2 regions of the Phyllobacterium sp. CCNWLW109 genome follow, and region 2 is predicted to be linked to the other one. Evidence: predicted binding sites of a transcription regulator. Region 2 holds the regulator's gene; the other holds the start of a gene.

Region 1 (8,125 bases), on a different contig from region 2:
CCCCCGCCGAGAACATTCGGGGCGCGAGGGTGAAACCTATGACAAGGCCAGCGCCTGACAGAAACGAGCGGCGTGTGCTTGTGATCGTGTGCAAGGTCATAGCTCAACCCTCCATCGTATCGGCAGCATTGTGAATCGCCTGCCGGATGCGGTGGTAGGTGGCGCAGCGGCAGATATTGCCCGCCATCGCCCCGTCGATATCATCGTCAGTCGGCTTTGGCGTCATCTGCAGCAGCGACACGGCAGACATGATCTGCCCGGACTGGCAATAGCCGCATTGCGGCACGTCGATCGCGACCCAGGCTTTCTGAATGGCTTCAGCCTCCTTGCCTTCGATGCCCTCGATGGTAACAACCTCTGATCCCTCAACAGTTGCAATCGGCGTAATGCAGCTGCGGCGCGTCGTGCCGTCCAGATGAACGGTGCAGGCGCCGCACTGGGCTATGCCGCAACCATATTTGGTGCCGGTGAGTTTTTCGAAATCGCGCAGGACCCAGAGCAACGGAGTATCGGGATCTCCGTCGAAAGTTCGTTCCTGACCGTTCAGCTTGAAAGTGATCATTTTGATATCCCGCATCTGGCTGTGCACACAACTGGTGCTGGCTTGAGTTGGTCGTTATCCTTTTTTAAGGATAACACAAAAAGCCGATCTTCCAATCAACAGGGATGTAAATAACTGGTTTTATGCGGCACCAACGAAAGCCATTCTCTCGGACGCACTCTTCTCTTTGGTCCGTCAGTGGCATGCGCCGGTTTGATACGTGACCAGAAATTGATGGTGGGTTCTTCGGAGATGTTGGTCGTCGCATGCTCCCACCAATCACTGCCGTCCGCCATGTGGACGATTGTGGGTTGCCCTGCCTAGTCTTTAGAAATTTGATCACGCGTGCGCCGCGGCCCTCCTTAAGGGCCGTTACCTTGATATACTATTGGTTTTGCCACGATCAGACCTTTCCTTCGCCCTTATGCTCAAAGCAGAACCACTCTGTGCCTTAGCGCCCTGAAACTCAGAGCTGCATCATTAGCCAGTTAGTCACAATTTGAGATGTAATTCGTTATCAGCCAACTTCCGCGGCTGAACTCCGTCGTAACTTGTCTTGAGCAAATGTCGCTCGAGTAATCCACCTTTACCAAGCTCCGTCGCTGGATTGTCTGATGTGCAGACTCAACTTTTGAGGCCAGTATCATTTCACTTACCAAGTCTTGGCTACGGGGTACTCTACTGGTCGATGGCAATTCACCGATTTCCTCAATCGTGTGGGTGATAAATGGTGGGATATGACGGTAGACCGTGTCTTCGCGCTCAGTTGAGATTGAGAATTCGCATAGCATGGATGCAATCAGGTCATACAGCTGCTCAGGTTCTGCAACTTCTGTTTTCAGTTGCTCACGAAGTTTGCGTGAGGCATCGTCGGTGCACGGATTGCCGTATCCAAGCGGATCAGTGGGAAGGTTTTCACCGAAGGCTATGGAGTTGAAGGCAACAATTAAACTGGTACCTATTAAACTAACAGCAGTATGTTTGATGGTTATCAGACGATTGCTCATGTAACTCAGCTTTCCAAAAGCCATGGTTCCGCTAAATCCTTCCATCGTCCCTATGCTCAAAACAGAACCATTCGCACCAGACGAATATGGAAGCCCCCGCTTGCCCCAGCATTGCAGCCGACGTGCATACAGCGATTGGCCTGAATCTTCTGTTGCGTTTCCATGTGTGACGGATATTCAGGCGCTGGCGTTTCAGACATCAGGTTTCTTCATTAATTTCGACATATGTATTCTCACGGACTCGGCCACGGTTGCGTCAAGGGCGAGCGCAGTATTGTCAGCCACGGCAATTATAGCGGTTAAAACCTCGGCTTTCGTCCAGCCCAATGTGTTCGCATCTCCCAATATCTTTAACAGCGCATCCTCGATGGACTACGCCCCAAGCATTTCAAAGATTTTGGCACCGAAGGCGCACATGATCTTGATTTCGTCTTCACCCTCAACGATGAACAGGCGGGAGAGCCTATGCCTGAATGGCCGGATCTTCCAGTGACTGCCCACTGGGAATCGTCTGATCCAGTCTTAGCTGAAGGGGAGCCATGGGAGCGGAAACAAGCCTTCTCTCGTGCATTGATGGAACTCGACCGCAGGCTTAAAATATTCACTAATTTGCCCTTAGCGTCGCTTGATCGGTTGAGCGTGCAGACGCGAGTAAACGAAATCGGCAAATCTTAGAATGCCAATCTCGAAATGTTCTCGGATCGGATCGAACTATGAGTGCCATTTTTCCAAGTGTAATGGGACTCGTGCGTTGCTACACGGTACCCGTTTAGAATATGCAGGCCACGCTCCTCGCCTACAGTAAAAATCCAAACCACAGCATATTAGTTAACTTGGATCATCACGATGGACATCGTGCACTGTCATGCCGACAGACTCTGGCGGCTTTTCCAGCCAGGTATGGTGGCGCAGGGTCTTTCGCGTATCTTCATAGCCAGAATCCCAATGTTCGCGCATCGAAGTTCCGGAGAATTCGTAATCCTTGGCATGGCCTTCATAAAGTTTTTGCTGGTAGATGAGGTGAACAATGTTGATCTGTGGCACATCCTGCATGGAGGAAAGAAATTCCCTATCCTCAACGGTGAGCGCTTCGGCTGGCACGCGCAGCAAGGCCTGATGCAGCTTCAGTTTGAGATTATGCAGCCGGCGGAATGTATCCGTGTTGTTGCGTGTCCGGCTCGAATACATAATATCCTTGTGTCGGGCGAGCACATCCGGCATTTCGCGGGGCAGGGTGCCCCGTGCGCTGAATAGATCGACCTGGAAAACAAGCGTATCATGAACGTCTTCCTGTTCGAGCAGATACTGCAGTGGTGTGTTGGATACAATGCCGCCATCCCAGTAGTATTCGTTTTCGATATGGATCGCCGGAAATGCCGGGGGAAGTGCGCCAGACGCCATAATATGTTGGGCTGAGATAGTTTCGATTTCACTGTCGAAATAGCGGAAGTTGCCTGTTCTCACATTTACGGCACCGACGCTCAGCCGTTGCTGTCTGTCGTTCAGAACCTTCCAATCGATCAGCCGGTTCAGCGTGGTTTCCAGTTCGCTGGTATCATAGAAACTGGTCGCGCCTGATGCCCCGGCAAACTGTTGCCAGGGATTCATTTCCCGCGGCGCAAAAAAGCCCGGTAGCCCCGAAGTCATGGTCATCATGGCGCTGGCCTGATTGCGCAGCTTGCGAAAGTAGTCGCCCTCCGGTGTGAAATGCCAGACCTTTCTGCTGGATACCGTCTCCCAGAAATTCCTTAGCCGATCCACCTGGACTCCCGGTTTATTGCCCGCAATGATCGCCGCGTTTATCGCTCCGATCGAAACACCTGATAACCAGTTGGCGGCCACGCCTGCCTCGCTTAATGCCTGAAAAACCCCGGCTTGATAGGCACCGAGTGCGCCGCCGCCCTGAAAGACAAGCGCGACGGACTGATAGGGATCAAGCACCTCCTTGATACTGACAGCCTTGTTCTTGGGAGTGCCGGCTAACTGGTCCATGTTGATACGTTCCTTTGTGACCGGGCGATTCAAACCGGATCGCTCAAATAATCATGAACGACTTTGCCCATGCCCAAGGTTAGATCGGCAAGGAAATGCACCGCGCCGATGACTTCCAGAACCGGTAGCCGGGCGACATCGGCAATGACATGGCGATGAAGCTCGAGTTCGGCTGGGCCTGACCATGCACCTTTCACGGTAATGTCCTCAAGGTGATACTGAACCAGTTCGCATATGCGCGGGGTGGCGTCGACATGCGGTATGATTTTGACGAGAAAATTAGGCTGCTTGAGAGACCTGGCAATTGCGGCTTTATCGACTGCATGATGTTTGTAGCCCATGGTCGCCGTTGCGCAAAGCACCGAACCGTAATGAAGGGTCCCGACGATCACTTCGCCTTCATGGACAAGCTTCGGATAGGCAAGCTTTTTGGGGAAGCCCCAGATTTCACGTCCACCGGCGATCGGGGCATCATCATCAAGGTACATGGCGTGGACATAGACGCCGTCCTTCCCATCAAATCGCACCGGGATAACCTGTCCGGACTCGACGTAATCGCCAAAGCCCGTTGAATCCGGCATCTTGATAAATTCATATTTCACGATCGGCTCGACGATTTCTAGTGGTTCGGGAACAACCTGTCGCAAGGCGTCAATATCGGTTCGGTAGGTGATGATGACATATTCCCGGTCTGTGAACCGATAGGGTCCGGGCGGATAAGCCGGGTTGGTCAAGGGCATTGCGTAGGCGTGGCGAACATCTTCAGTTTTCATTTGGTCTGTCCCTTGAATAGCTACGAAAGCATTGTTCAATGTGCCGTCCATCCACCGTCGATGGGAATGATCGCACCAGTGATCGAAGCGGTCTCGGGCGAACACAGAAATGCCGCAAGCGCGGCTACCTGATCGATTGTTATGAACTCCTTCGTAGGCTGCGCTTCCAAAAGCACATCGTGGATCACCTGTTCCTTGGTCATGCCGCGAGCGGCCATGGTGCCCGGGATCTGCGCTTCGACCAAGGGTGTCCAGACATATCCGGGGCAGATCGCGTTCACTGTTATCCGGTTTGCTGCAACCTCCAGGGCTGCGGTCTTCGTCAGACCGGCAATGCCGTGCTTGGCGGCCACGTAAGCGGATTTGTAGGGGGATGCGACCAGGGCATGTGCAGACGCAATGTTGATGATCCGGCCCCATCCGCGCGCCTTCATCGGGGGAATGACCGCCTTGATGGCATGGAAAGCAGCGACAAGATTTATCTGCAGGATCGCGTCCCACTTCTCGTCCGGAAACTCGTCGATCGGTGCCACATGCTGAATACCTGCATTGTTGATCAGGATATCGCATGAACCAAGCACTTCGACTGCAAGCTGTACCATGCCGGAAATCTCGGAGCCGGATAGCATGTTTGCTGGCGAGTACAGACACCGCACCGAGAACTCGGTTTCAATGGCCGCCCTTTCTGCCTCGATAACAGACGCATCACCGAGGCCATTGATCACGATGTTCACCCCTTGCGCTGCCAAGCGGCGCGCTATGCCCATGCCTATGCCACTTGTTGATCCTGTCACGATCGCGACCTTGTTCTTGGGAGCGGTATCGCCTGCGCTGTCGGACATCTAAATCTCCTGCGGAATGTGACCTTCGTAGTCGAGCAATGTAAATCTCCTCGACGTGTCAGTTGAATGACAGGCGGCTGCCAATCCTGATGATGTTCCCAACAAGAATCCGATTCTTCGAGAAGAAAGGGAGATGTCATTAATGTTTTAAGAAACGGAGATACTGAAAAAGTACGATTATTTTTTCGGAGCGTCAGTCGGACGTCTCTGCATCCATCGTCTACCGGTGGTTCGGGACACGCGTCGATCTTACAGTGACAGTGATCGTGAGGTCTTGACAATGGAACGTCTGTTATTGTGTATCTGCCCAACAAGACCAGCCACCTTTGACTTTGTCGGGTCGGCACTTTTGGTCATAAGTCTTTTGTTGTGCTCACCAGCCCAAGCGGAACCTATCCGCGGCGCTGGCTCGACATTTGCGGCTCCGATTATTGCGAAATGGGCTGAAAACTACAAAGCATCCCGCACGGATGGCGGAGATTTCACCTCGCCGGACTGGACGGTAGACTATGAATTGGTAGGATCACTTGCAGGTGTCATGCGACTCAGCCAGCCGGAAATGGATTTTGCGGCAACGGACGTTCCTTTATCGCATGCGGAACTTGTCAAACATGGCCGCCAGCAATTTCCGATTGTGTTGGGCAGCGTTGCCATCGCAATCAATCTGGAAGGCATTGGCCGGTTGAATCTATCGGGTCCGCTTCTCGCAGACATCTATCTTGGCAAAGTACAATCATGGTCTGACCCGGCGATAAAGCAGCTAAATCCGGAACTGAATCTCCCGGACGTCAAGATCACTCCGATCCATCGCAAGGATGGATCCGGCACTACCTATATGTTTACGAACTATCTTTCCACCGCCAATGATGAGTGGAAAGCGAAATACGGGGCGGACACGCTGATAGCCTGGCCGTGGGGAACCGGTGTCGAAGGAACGCAAGACCTCATCCTTGCCGTGAAAGCCACAAAGGGCGCTATTGCCTATGCGGAATATGGGCAGGTCGAACGGGCCGATCTGACGGTTGCCGCCATCAAGAACAAGTCGGGCAAATTCGTTCTGCCCGGTCCGGAGGGCGTCAGGGCAGCTCAAGCGGCAGTCGACTGGACGAAGGCGGAGGACTTTGCCTTATCCCTTACTGACCAACCCGGCGAAGCCACATACCCCATCTGTGGAGCCACTTATGCAGTCGTGCCAATAGAGGGTCGTTCACCTAGTCGCTATCGCCGTGTCCATGACTATTTCCGCCTGGCATTTGAGAGCGGCGGCCGCGATGCGCAGGCCCTGCGTTATGTGCCTTTATCGGAACCTCTGGTGAGCCGGATAAAGCAATATTGGCTGATCGGCTCCTCAACGCAATGAAAGTTAAGCATGCCTGCAAGGGGAATGCAGGCAGATCAATGGACCGCGCCTTGGCGCTATGGGGATAAGACGCAATGGATATAGATATTTTCAAGGATATTCTCGTGCCGGTGATCGGCGGGCTCGGAATATTCATGCTTGGTCTGGAATTCATGTCGAATGGCATCCAGGCACTTTCCGTCAACAAGATGCGGGCATTTCTGGCCAAAGCCGCAGGAACGCCGATAAAAGGTGTTGTGGCCGGTACACTCATAACAGGTGTCATCCAGTCATCAACGGCAATGACTGTTATGGTGGTGGGCCTGGTGAACGCCGGGGTGGTTGGATTGAGGCCTGCCATCAGCGTCATCATGGGAGCGAATATCGGTACCACCCTTGGCAATGGCCTGATTGCGCTCCCTCTTGGGCCGCTCGGTCTGATCTTTGCCGGCCTTTTTTCGTTGGTCTATTGTTTTTCGAAAAACGACAAGGTGCGTAACATCGCGCTTGCCTGCATGGGCTTTGCCCTGATTTTCTACGGGTTGAACCTGATGACCGGTGGTCTAAGACCGCTCCGAAATATCCCGGAAGTGATGTCGGTTCTTTCCACCCTCCAGGCAGACTCTTATTTCAACCTGATCAAGTGCGTTCTTATCGCAGCTGGTGTGACCGCGATGATCCACTCATCATCGGCTACAATCGGTATTGTCATGGGGTTGGGCGCTGCCGGTGTGCTTGACTGGACCACTGCGGTCGCCTTTTCTCTGGGCGCAGATCTCGGAACCACAATTACCTCCTGGATAGCATCCCTGAACTTGTCCAAGAATGCTAAACGCGCCGCTTATGCGCATATGTCATTCAATATTATCGGCGTGTGTATCACCGTGCCACTGTTCTTCGTCTCGATCGAAGTTCTTGCTTGGGCGATGCAGTGGTTTGGGGGCGATCCGGGCGTTCCTGTGGTCGTGGAGGGCAAGGAAACTTTCCCGCTTGTTCCGGTTGCCGTTGGTCTTTATTCCACATTCTTCAACGTATTCAATACGGCGTTGCTCTTTCCTTTCGTCGGCGTGTTTGAGAGCGTATTGGCGCGGATCGGTCGTACTGATGCTGAGGACGCGGAAGATTATTCGACACCCAAATTTCTCGACCGCAAACTTGCCGGGGATTTTGCAAAAGCAATCCCGGCAGTTCAGCAGGAAACTGCTCGTCATCTTCAGGCTGGCGCCATGTTTCTGGATATTGCACGCTCTGCAAAATCCGCACCGTCCGATCCGGGCGAGCATTATCTTGCTACCGATATTCTCAGTCGCGATATACGTGAATATACGGCTTCGCTGATGAAAGAAGACTTGCCTTACGAACAGCTGGATCTTGTCGCCAGCCTGATTGAAGAGGCGGATTTCACCGCTGCATTGACGGAGTCGCTGCATCAAGTCGCCCGCCGCGTGAAACGTGAAGAATTCAGTTCAGCAGCGCGCGCCATCGTTGATGTTGCTCTCGACAAGCTTGATGCGTCGTTGCAGGGTATTATGCCGGACTACGGTGTTGCCAACCCACCCATGCCGGCGGGCCACATAAGCATTCCGGATGTGGAGGAATTGCGCGCGAGAACTTTGGCGCTGGGACCGAAT
Region 2 (8,125 bases):
TCATGCGTGGTTCGACAAGCTCACCATGAGGAAGGTGGCGTTTGGCAAGAAGCAATGATTTGCACAGTCGCGATTATCCACGCAATCAACCCACCTCCCTCATGGCGAGCTTCCTGAGCTTGTCGAAGGGCGAACCACGCAGCGCAAACTGTGCAATTAATCCACCCTCTTCAATGCGTTATAGTCTGCCTTGATTGCCCTATTTCGTCGATTTGGGTTCCGCGTCATTGATCTCGATCTTCAGCGTCCCCGCCTTGATCTCGGCTTCCTTGGCTTTTGCGATCGTGATTGATTCCGGGGTTGCAAGCTTTTCATCGACGACGATGCTGCCGCCGCCGGCACCGAGGAATGAATAGATCCCGAAATCAGCCGCTTTGAAGCTGCCCGCCTTCACCTCCGCGATCGCCTTGTCGGCCGTCGGCTCAAAATGCCAAAGCGCGCTGGCAAGAACTGTTCCGGGATAATCCTTGGATGTATCGATCACATTGCCAATGGCCAGAACGCCGCGCTCCTTGGCAGCATCGGACACGCCGAAGCGTTCGGCATACATAATGTCCGCACCGGCATCGATCATCGCGAATGCCGCTTCCTTGGCCTTGGGCGGATCATACCAGGAATTGATAAAGGTCACGAGGAACTTGACGTCAGGATTGGTTTCCTTGGCGCCTTGAATAAAGGCATTCATCAGCCGGTTAACTTCCGGAATTGCATAGCCACCGACAAGCCCGATTATATTGCTTTTGGTCTTGGCGCCAGCAATGAGCCCGGTCAGATAGGCAGGCTCCTGAATGAAATTATCAAAGGTGGCAAAGTTCGGCTCTACCGGCGGTAGCGAAGAACCCATGAGGAATTTGATATCTGGATATTCGGCGGCAACAGCGCGCGAGGGCTTTTCAACGCCAAATGCCTCGCCAACAATCAGATTTGCTCCCTGTTCGGCATATTCGCGCATAACGCGCTCATAATCCGTATTGGAGACATTTTCCGAGTAGGAATAGTCAATATCGCCACGCTCCTTGGCGGCATTTAGCGCCAGATGAATCCGGCTAACCCATTGTTGCTCAATCGGAACCGTGTAGATGCCAACCACTTTGATTTTTTCCTGAGCTGCCGCCGGTCCAAAAGCGGCCATTGTCAAGGCAGCGCCAGCGACGAGCCCGATGAAAGCCCTGCGGCCTAATTGGAAAACAGTTTTCATATCATTCCCCTTATTGTTTATTTTTTGATCACAACCCCATCACCGCTACTTAATAGGCAATGGCAGTTTTTCGCAATGTGAAAGGGAAAATGACAAGAGGATTATCTAGATTCTGCACAGCTCAACTGCGCAAGAGCACCAAAAGAAATTGGCGCCGTGTCGGGCAGGACAGGCGCCATCTCATGCCGGAAGGTCCGGTATATCATGCAGCTCTATTTCGGGCAGCACATTGAACGCTCTGCCGCACCCGGACGATAAAGCCAATTGGGTGGCATTTTCAGAACGTGAAATGCGCGTTCCTGTCTTTGCGGTGCCTGGCTCAGCCTGCCGACGCGCGCCATTAATGTGCGAACCTCATCCGACTTCACGCCATCACTCGCCATCATTTGACGGATGATCGGTTCAGCCAGCAATTCGTTCAGTGTTGGTTCAATCGCTTCCAGCATGATTCTCTCCTCAAATGATGACAGTGCTGGCAATCTGACCGCGCTCAATGTCGCTTGCATGTCGTTATTATGGCAGTTGTAAGAATTGCTTCGGGCGATCTGGAAAATCTCGCCATAAAGTGGAAAACCCCAAAAGCAATCAATGGACGCATGCCCATGCATCATTTGAATTTTGCTGCCAAGCGGCTTAGGGTCAGGGCTTGTCGCTATAACCAAAAGACGCCCGAAACGGCATATTTTCCCGCAGTTCGAATAATTCAAAGACTGTTCCATGCTCCGTAAGTTTACATTGCGTCGTCTCGGCGTCTTCTCCATTTTTCTCGCACCGAGCCGCTTGCGTGCCTTTGCACGAAGTCATGAAGCAGGTCTTGTTCTGGTGGCCGTACTCGTCGGCATTGTTTCAGGTTTCGTCGTGACTGCGATGAGCCGCATCGCCCAATATCTGCACTTGGTGATCTTCAACCTGCAACCCGGTGAACGTCTGTCATCATCAATGTCCGCAAGTCATACGGCGCTCTTTTTCGCTCCAATTGTGGGAGGCGCTATTCTTGGTGTCCTGCTCTTCCTTCTGGCGCTCTACCGTAAAAAGCCGATTGTCGATCCGATTGAGGCGAATGCCCTGCATGGTGGCCGGCTCTCACTCAATGACAGCATCATTGTCACCGTCCAGAATCTGATTTCCAATGGCTTTGGCGCTTCCGTGGGACTGGAGGCAGGTTATACCCAGCTCGCCTCCGGTTTGGCGTCGAAGTTTGGTCTGTCCTTGCGCTTGAGACGTTCGGATATGCGCATCCTCGTTGGTTGCGGCGCTGCCGGCGCTATCGCCGCCGCGTTCAACGCTCCGTTGACTGGCGCATTCTATGCCTTCGAGCTGATCATTGGTTCCTATACTATTTTAAGCCTGACACCCGTTGTTGCCGCCGCACTTGTATCCAATCTTGTCGCGCGGGCACTTGCCGGTGATAATTTCGTTATCGACATTGGCGAGTTCGGCACCGTTGTTCCCGCCGACTATGTCCCGGCGCTTCTCCTCGGCTTGCTTTGTGCCGGTGCTGGTATCGCGCTCATGAAGGGCGTCGCTTTCGTTGAAGAACTCGCCCGCAAAAGCTTCATCCCATTCTGGATGCGACCCGTCCTTGGCGGTGCGGTTGTCGGCGGACTGGCCTTGATTTCACCGCAGGTGCTGTCGGGAGGTCATGGCGCGCTGCATCTCAATCTGGATTACACAGGACCTATTGCCGGCATTATCGGTATTATCCTGCTGAAAGCGCTTGCGTCCGCCATTTCCATCGGTTCGGGTTTTCGCGGGGGCCTGTTCTTCGGCTCACTTTTCCTAGGTGCACTCCTTGGCAAGCTCTTTGCTTTTTCCGCACCCTATGTCTTTGCCCACGCAACCCTGACGCCGGTGACCTATGCGGTTGTCGGCATGAGCGCTCTGGCAGTCTCGGTGATCGGTGGCCCTTTGACGATGACCTTCCTCGCATTGGAAATCACAGGGGACTTTCCGATAACGGTTCTCGTGCTTGCCGCTGTCATTGCGGCATCCATTACAGTCCGGAATACATTCGGCTACTCCTTTGCCACATGGCGCTTTCACTTGCGGGGTGAAAGCATCCGTAGCGCCCACGATGTGGGTTGGATTCGCAATCTGACAGTGGCCAAGCTGATGCGTACAGATGTGCGCACGGCTTCCGACAAGATGAGGATCAGCGAATTCCGTCAGGAGTTTCCGCTCGGCTCAACGCAACGTGTCATCATTGTCAGCGATGAGAATAAGTATGTCGGCATCATAATCGTTGCGGAAGCGCATTCAGGCATCACGGAGACAACCGATGAAGCGCAACCTATTGGCCCATTGATCAAATATCAGGGTGAGTATCTACAACCGCAAATGAATGCGCGACAGGCCGTACGCCTGTTCGACAATGCCGAAGCCGAAGCTTTGGCCGTCGTTAATGACATTGTGGAACTGAAGGTCGTCGGGCTTTTGAGCGAAAGCCACACGCTGCGGCGATACAGTGAAGAGCTCGACCGGCAACGCCGACACGTCTCCGGCGAAATCTGATCGCTCATCATATTCGCAAATTTTAACCCCATTTTAACCACGGTTTGTTGCAATGCGTAACATTGTGTTACTGTAATTGGAATCAAACCGGGGCAATCTCTTGCAATCAGGCACCAAGTCAGTTGGGAAATCATCTCCCGTCAACGGAAACTCCGCATTGGCATCAATGTGCAGCTTCTGGGGACTGCTTAGGGCGTACTGGACCTCCGAGCGCTGGGTTGAAGCCTGGACGCTGACAATCGCCATTGCGCTTTTGACCGCCGCAGCCAGCAAGGCCAGCGTCTGGATGGCGATGGCGTCGGGCGAGTTGATCAACTCGCTGGTCGATATACACGACCCTTTTGTCGTTAATCCGCTCAATGTGATCCTCGCAAATGCCGGTATTCTCGTTGCAATTGTTGCAGTCAAGGAAATTGGCTTCATCGGTGTCCGTCATCTCCTTTCGACAACCTTGCATCGTAAATGGCGCGGCTGGCTCAATGGCCGCTTCGGTGAGGCGCTGCTTGATGAACAGCACACACATTATCATTTGCAGCAGGGAAGTTCGGCGGAGCAGACTCCCGACAATATCGACCAGCGCATTCAGGAATCCATCAAGGGAATGACCGGCGGCGCCATTGGGCTGGCCATGGGCGTGCTGGGCGTCACAATGTCCATTCTTTTCGTGGGCCAGAAACTCATTGAACTTTCAACGCCAATACCCGGCCTTGATTTTCTTGGAGATTATGGCAGTGCCACGCTGGCCTTTACGGCCATTGCGCTCTACGTGCCGGTCAGCACATGGATTGCCATGCGTATTGGCCGCGCTCTTGAAAAACTCACCCTCGCCATGCAGCAATCCGAAGGCAGTTACAGAAGTGAGCTGACCACATTGTTGCGCCGCAGCTTTCAGGTTGCCGCTGCCAATGGCGAGACTGTTCAAAAGTCGTTAAATGACAAGCTCTACAGAAGCGTCGACAATAATTGGGGGCGTTTCAATGTGTTCGATGCCTGCTATATGTCGTTCACCTCGATCTACAATTTCTTTTCCGCCCGTATTGTCGCCTATATACCCGGTCTTCTGCCCTATATGGGTAATACGATCAGCTTCAAGAACTATATTACCGGTTCCGAGCTTGTTGGTTCGATGATCAATGAATGCTCCTGGTTTATCCATGTCATGCCCGCAATTGCCAATTTGAAGGCAAATGCACGGCGCGTTACCGAATTGGCCCAAGCGGTCGAGCGTGTCAGCCAGCCCTCGGAATATTATCGGTCCACCGGTGTCAGTGAGTTCAAATTTGCAACACAGCATGAAGCCTTTGGCGTCTCGGTGCGGGGACTTGAATTGATGCACCGCGACAGCGAGGCCAAAGCTTTTCTCACGCTTGGAAATATGCGGTTGCGCAAGGGCCAATGGGCTTACATCAAGGGTGATTCCGGTAGTGGAAAAACCTGTTTGCTCAAAGCAATGAACGGGCTTTGGGGCTATGGCCGTGGTGAAATCTTTTACCCGAAAGATGCGGCAACAATGTATGCGGCGCAGGAGGTCAAACTTCCCGGCGTGTCGCTGAAACAGCTCGTATGCCTCCCAATGGATGAAAGCCGTTTTGGCGATTCCTCCGTTGCGGCCGCCCTGCACCGCGCCGGCATGGGCGACTTTATTGAAAACCTTGGTGAAGAATGCCGCGATGGCACGTCTTGGGACCAGCTCCTATCGGGTGGCCAGAAGCAGAAACTGGTGCTTGCGCGCATATTGCTGCACAAGCCTGCGGTTTTGTTTCTTGATGAAGCAACCGGCGCGCTGGACCCGGACTCCAAGATCGCCTTCCATCAGGCCATCAAGGATCATTGTGCCGGAACCACCGTTATCAGCGTGATGCATGAGATCGAAGCGCCACGCTCGGTTTCCGGCGAAAACTTCTATACGCATATTTTGGAGATCAATGGCGGCACAGCTATCCAACGGCCACTTCTGGAGACATTGGTCGAGCCAGATCCGCTACCAACAACAAACTTCCCGCTGATTGCCGCCGAATAGCCCTTTTCGGAACACGGCGCTTTTTGTCCGGTAGAAGCAGTTCTGTTTAAATGAGACTACCGGTCATTTGCGCAAGCCATCTCTAGCGCAAATTGGCTCATATAACGCCGATTCTGTTCCCGACCGAGACATAAAGAAAAACGCTCTTTAATCCTATCCGAAGGAATAGCCTGCACCGCGCACGGTCCGGATCGGATCAAGCGATCTGCCAATATTGATTGCCTTACGCAAACGGCCAACATGCACGTCAACCGTGCGGTCATCGACGTAAATATCCGCGCCCCATACATTGTCCAAGAGCTGTCCGCGCGAGAACACCCGGCCCGGAGACTGCATCAGGAATTCCAGCAGGCGAAATTCTGTCGGTCCGAGCTTGAGTTCACGCTCTTTGCGGAAAACCCTGTGCTGTTCGCGGTCAAGTTTCAGATCTCCAAAGCTCAACACATGCGACAAGAGACTTGGATTGACCCGGCGTAGCATGGACTTGATGCGTGCCAGCAATTCCGGTGTCGAGAACGGCTTGACCATGTAATCATCCGCACCGGTTGAAAGACCGCGAACACGCTCGCTTTCTTCACCGCGCGCGGTCAACATGATGATCGGCAGGATTTCTGTCTCGCGCCGAGCACGCAGGCGGCGGCAAAGTTCAATACCGGAAAGGCCTGGAAGCATCCAATCGAGGATCAGCAGATCCGGCACCTTTTCGCGCAAGGCGATTTCGGCTTCGTCACCACGGCTGATGGTTTCGACAATATAGCCTTCTGCCTCCAGATTATAACGCAGGAGAACACTGAGGGCATCTTCGTCTTCAACGACTGTGATTCTGGGAGCTATAGGCATGGTCTGCTTCCGGCAATTATGGCGTTACTGGCTCGTCAAGAATAACGGTATGCGACTGATCTTCCTTCGGGCGTTCCGCCGGAAGCTGTGTTCCCGTTACAATGTAATAGACCGTCTCGGCGATATTGGTGGCATGGTCACCGATGCGCTCAATATTCTTGGCGCAGAACAAAAGATGCGTGCAAGCGGATATATTGCGCGGATCTTCCATCATATAGGTCAGGAGTTCGCGGAACAGCGACGTGTAAAGCGCATCAATCTCATCATCGCGTTCACGGACGATATTGACCTGTGCCACCGAGCGTGTCGCATAAGCGTCGAGAACATCCTTAAGTTGTGTCAATGCCAGTTCTGCGATGGTCTGCAGGCCGCGATAGACAGAGAGCGTCTGGCGCGTATCGTTGACGGCTACGACACGCTTGGCAATGTTCTTGCCAAGATCGCCGATACGCTCAAGATCGGATGAAATGCGGATCGTGCCGATTACTTCGCGCAAGTCGATCGCCATTGGCTGGCGCTTGCCGATGATGGTGATCGCCTTTTCGTCAATCTCGCGCTGACCGGCGTCGAGGATAAGGTCGTCAGAGATCACGCGCTGGGCAAGCGCATTGTCCGAATTGACCATGGCCGACACAGCCTGTTCGACCATGCGCTCCGCATGTCCGCCCATCTCTGCAATCTTGTGCGTCAGAAACTTCAGTTCATCGTCATAAGAGCGGACGGTGTGTTGTGCTGTATCAGTCATTGTCTAACCCTCTTCCCGTGAGATCAACCGAAACGTCCGGTAATGTAGTCCTGCGTGCGCTTTTCGGTAGGGCTGGTAAACATCATTTCAGTGTCACCGACTTCAACAATATTTCCAAGATGGAACATTGCCGTGCGTTGCGACACGCGTGCCGCTTGCTGCATTGAGTGCGTGACGATGACGATCGTATAGTTCTGGCGCAATTCGTCGATCAGTTCTTCAACCTTTGCCGTCGCGATAGGATCAAGCGCCGAGCAAGGCTCGTCCATCAAAATCACTTCCGGGCTGACCGCAATGGCGCGCGCGATGCAAAGACGCTGCTGCTGTCCGCCGGAAAGACCGGTGCCAGATTCATGCAGACGGTCTTTCACTTCCGCAAACAGGCCTGCACGCTGCAGGCTTTTTTCCACGATTTCGTCGAGATGACTCTTGCTTTTGACAAGACCATGAATGCGCGGGCCATAGGCAACATTTTCGAAGATCGACTTCGGAAATGGATTTGGCTTCTGGAATACCATGCCGATACGGGCGCGCAACTGAACCACGTCGATCTTGGGATCATAGATATCGCGCTCATCAAGCGTGATATTGCCCGTGACCCTGCAGATCGAAATCGTATCATTCATGCGGTTCAGGCAACGCAGGAAAGTCGACTTGCCGCAACCGGATGGTCCGATAAGCGCGGTGACTTCCTTTTCCCTGATATCGAGACTGACTTCAAAGAGCGCCTGTTTGGCTCCATAAAATACGGAGACGTTTTCGCCCTTCATCTTTATCGCAGGCTGGTTCGAGGAGTTATGCAATTTCTTTT

Evidence for each region. The regulator PhoB, encoded in region 2, activates phosphate uptake and scavenging genes when phosphate is short. The targets are predictions, from matches to a motif close to TGTCATNNANCTGTCAT.
Region 1: pstS (phosphate ABC transporter substrate-binding protein PstS) is a predicted target of PhoB. The motif match lies at 5,211-5,227, and genes of this name have one in related genera.

What each region holds. Positions count from the first base shown of each region.
Region 1 covers NZ_JBBCBK010000001.1:651,403-659,527, forward strand. Annotated here, with positions in the region: gene V9K92_RS03255 (xanthine dehydrogenase family protein molybdopterin-binding subunit) at 1-100, opposite strand, end outside; gene V9K92_RS03260 ((2Fe-2S)-binding protein) at 104-562, opposite strand; gene V9K92_RS03265 (hypothetical protein) at 1,030-1,548, opposite strand; gene V9K92_RS03270 (patatin-like phospholipase family protein) at 2,377-3,540, opposite strand; gene V9K92_RS03275 (acetoacetate decarboxylase) at 3,570-4,313, opposite strand; gene V9K92_RS03280 (3-hydroxybutyrate dehydrogenase) at 4,349-5,155, opposite strand; gene pstS (phosphate ABC transporter substrate-binding protein PstS) at 5,436-6,515, shown strand; gene V9K92_RS03290 (Na/Pi cotransporter family protein) at 6,590-8,125, shown strand, end outside.
Region 2 covers NZ_JBBCBK010000003.1:764,315-772,439, reverse strand. Annotated here, with positions in the region: gene V9K92_RS14310 (BMP family protein) at 200-1,198, opposite strand; gene V9K92_RS14305 (hypothetical protein) at 1,411-1,644, opposite strand; gene V9K92_RS14300 (chloride channel protein) at 1,916-3,709, shown strand; gene V9K92_RS14295 (ABC transporter ATP-binding protein/permease) at 3,876-5,729, shown strand; gene phoB (phosphate regulon transcriptional regulator PhoB) at 5,883-6,569, opposite strand; gene phoU (phosphate signaling complex protein PhoU) at 6,586-7,314, opposite strand; gene pstB (phosphate ABC transporter ATP-binding protein PstB) at 7,338-8,125, opposite strand, start outside.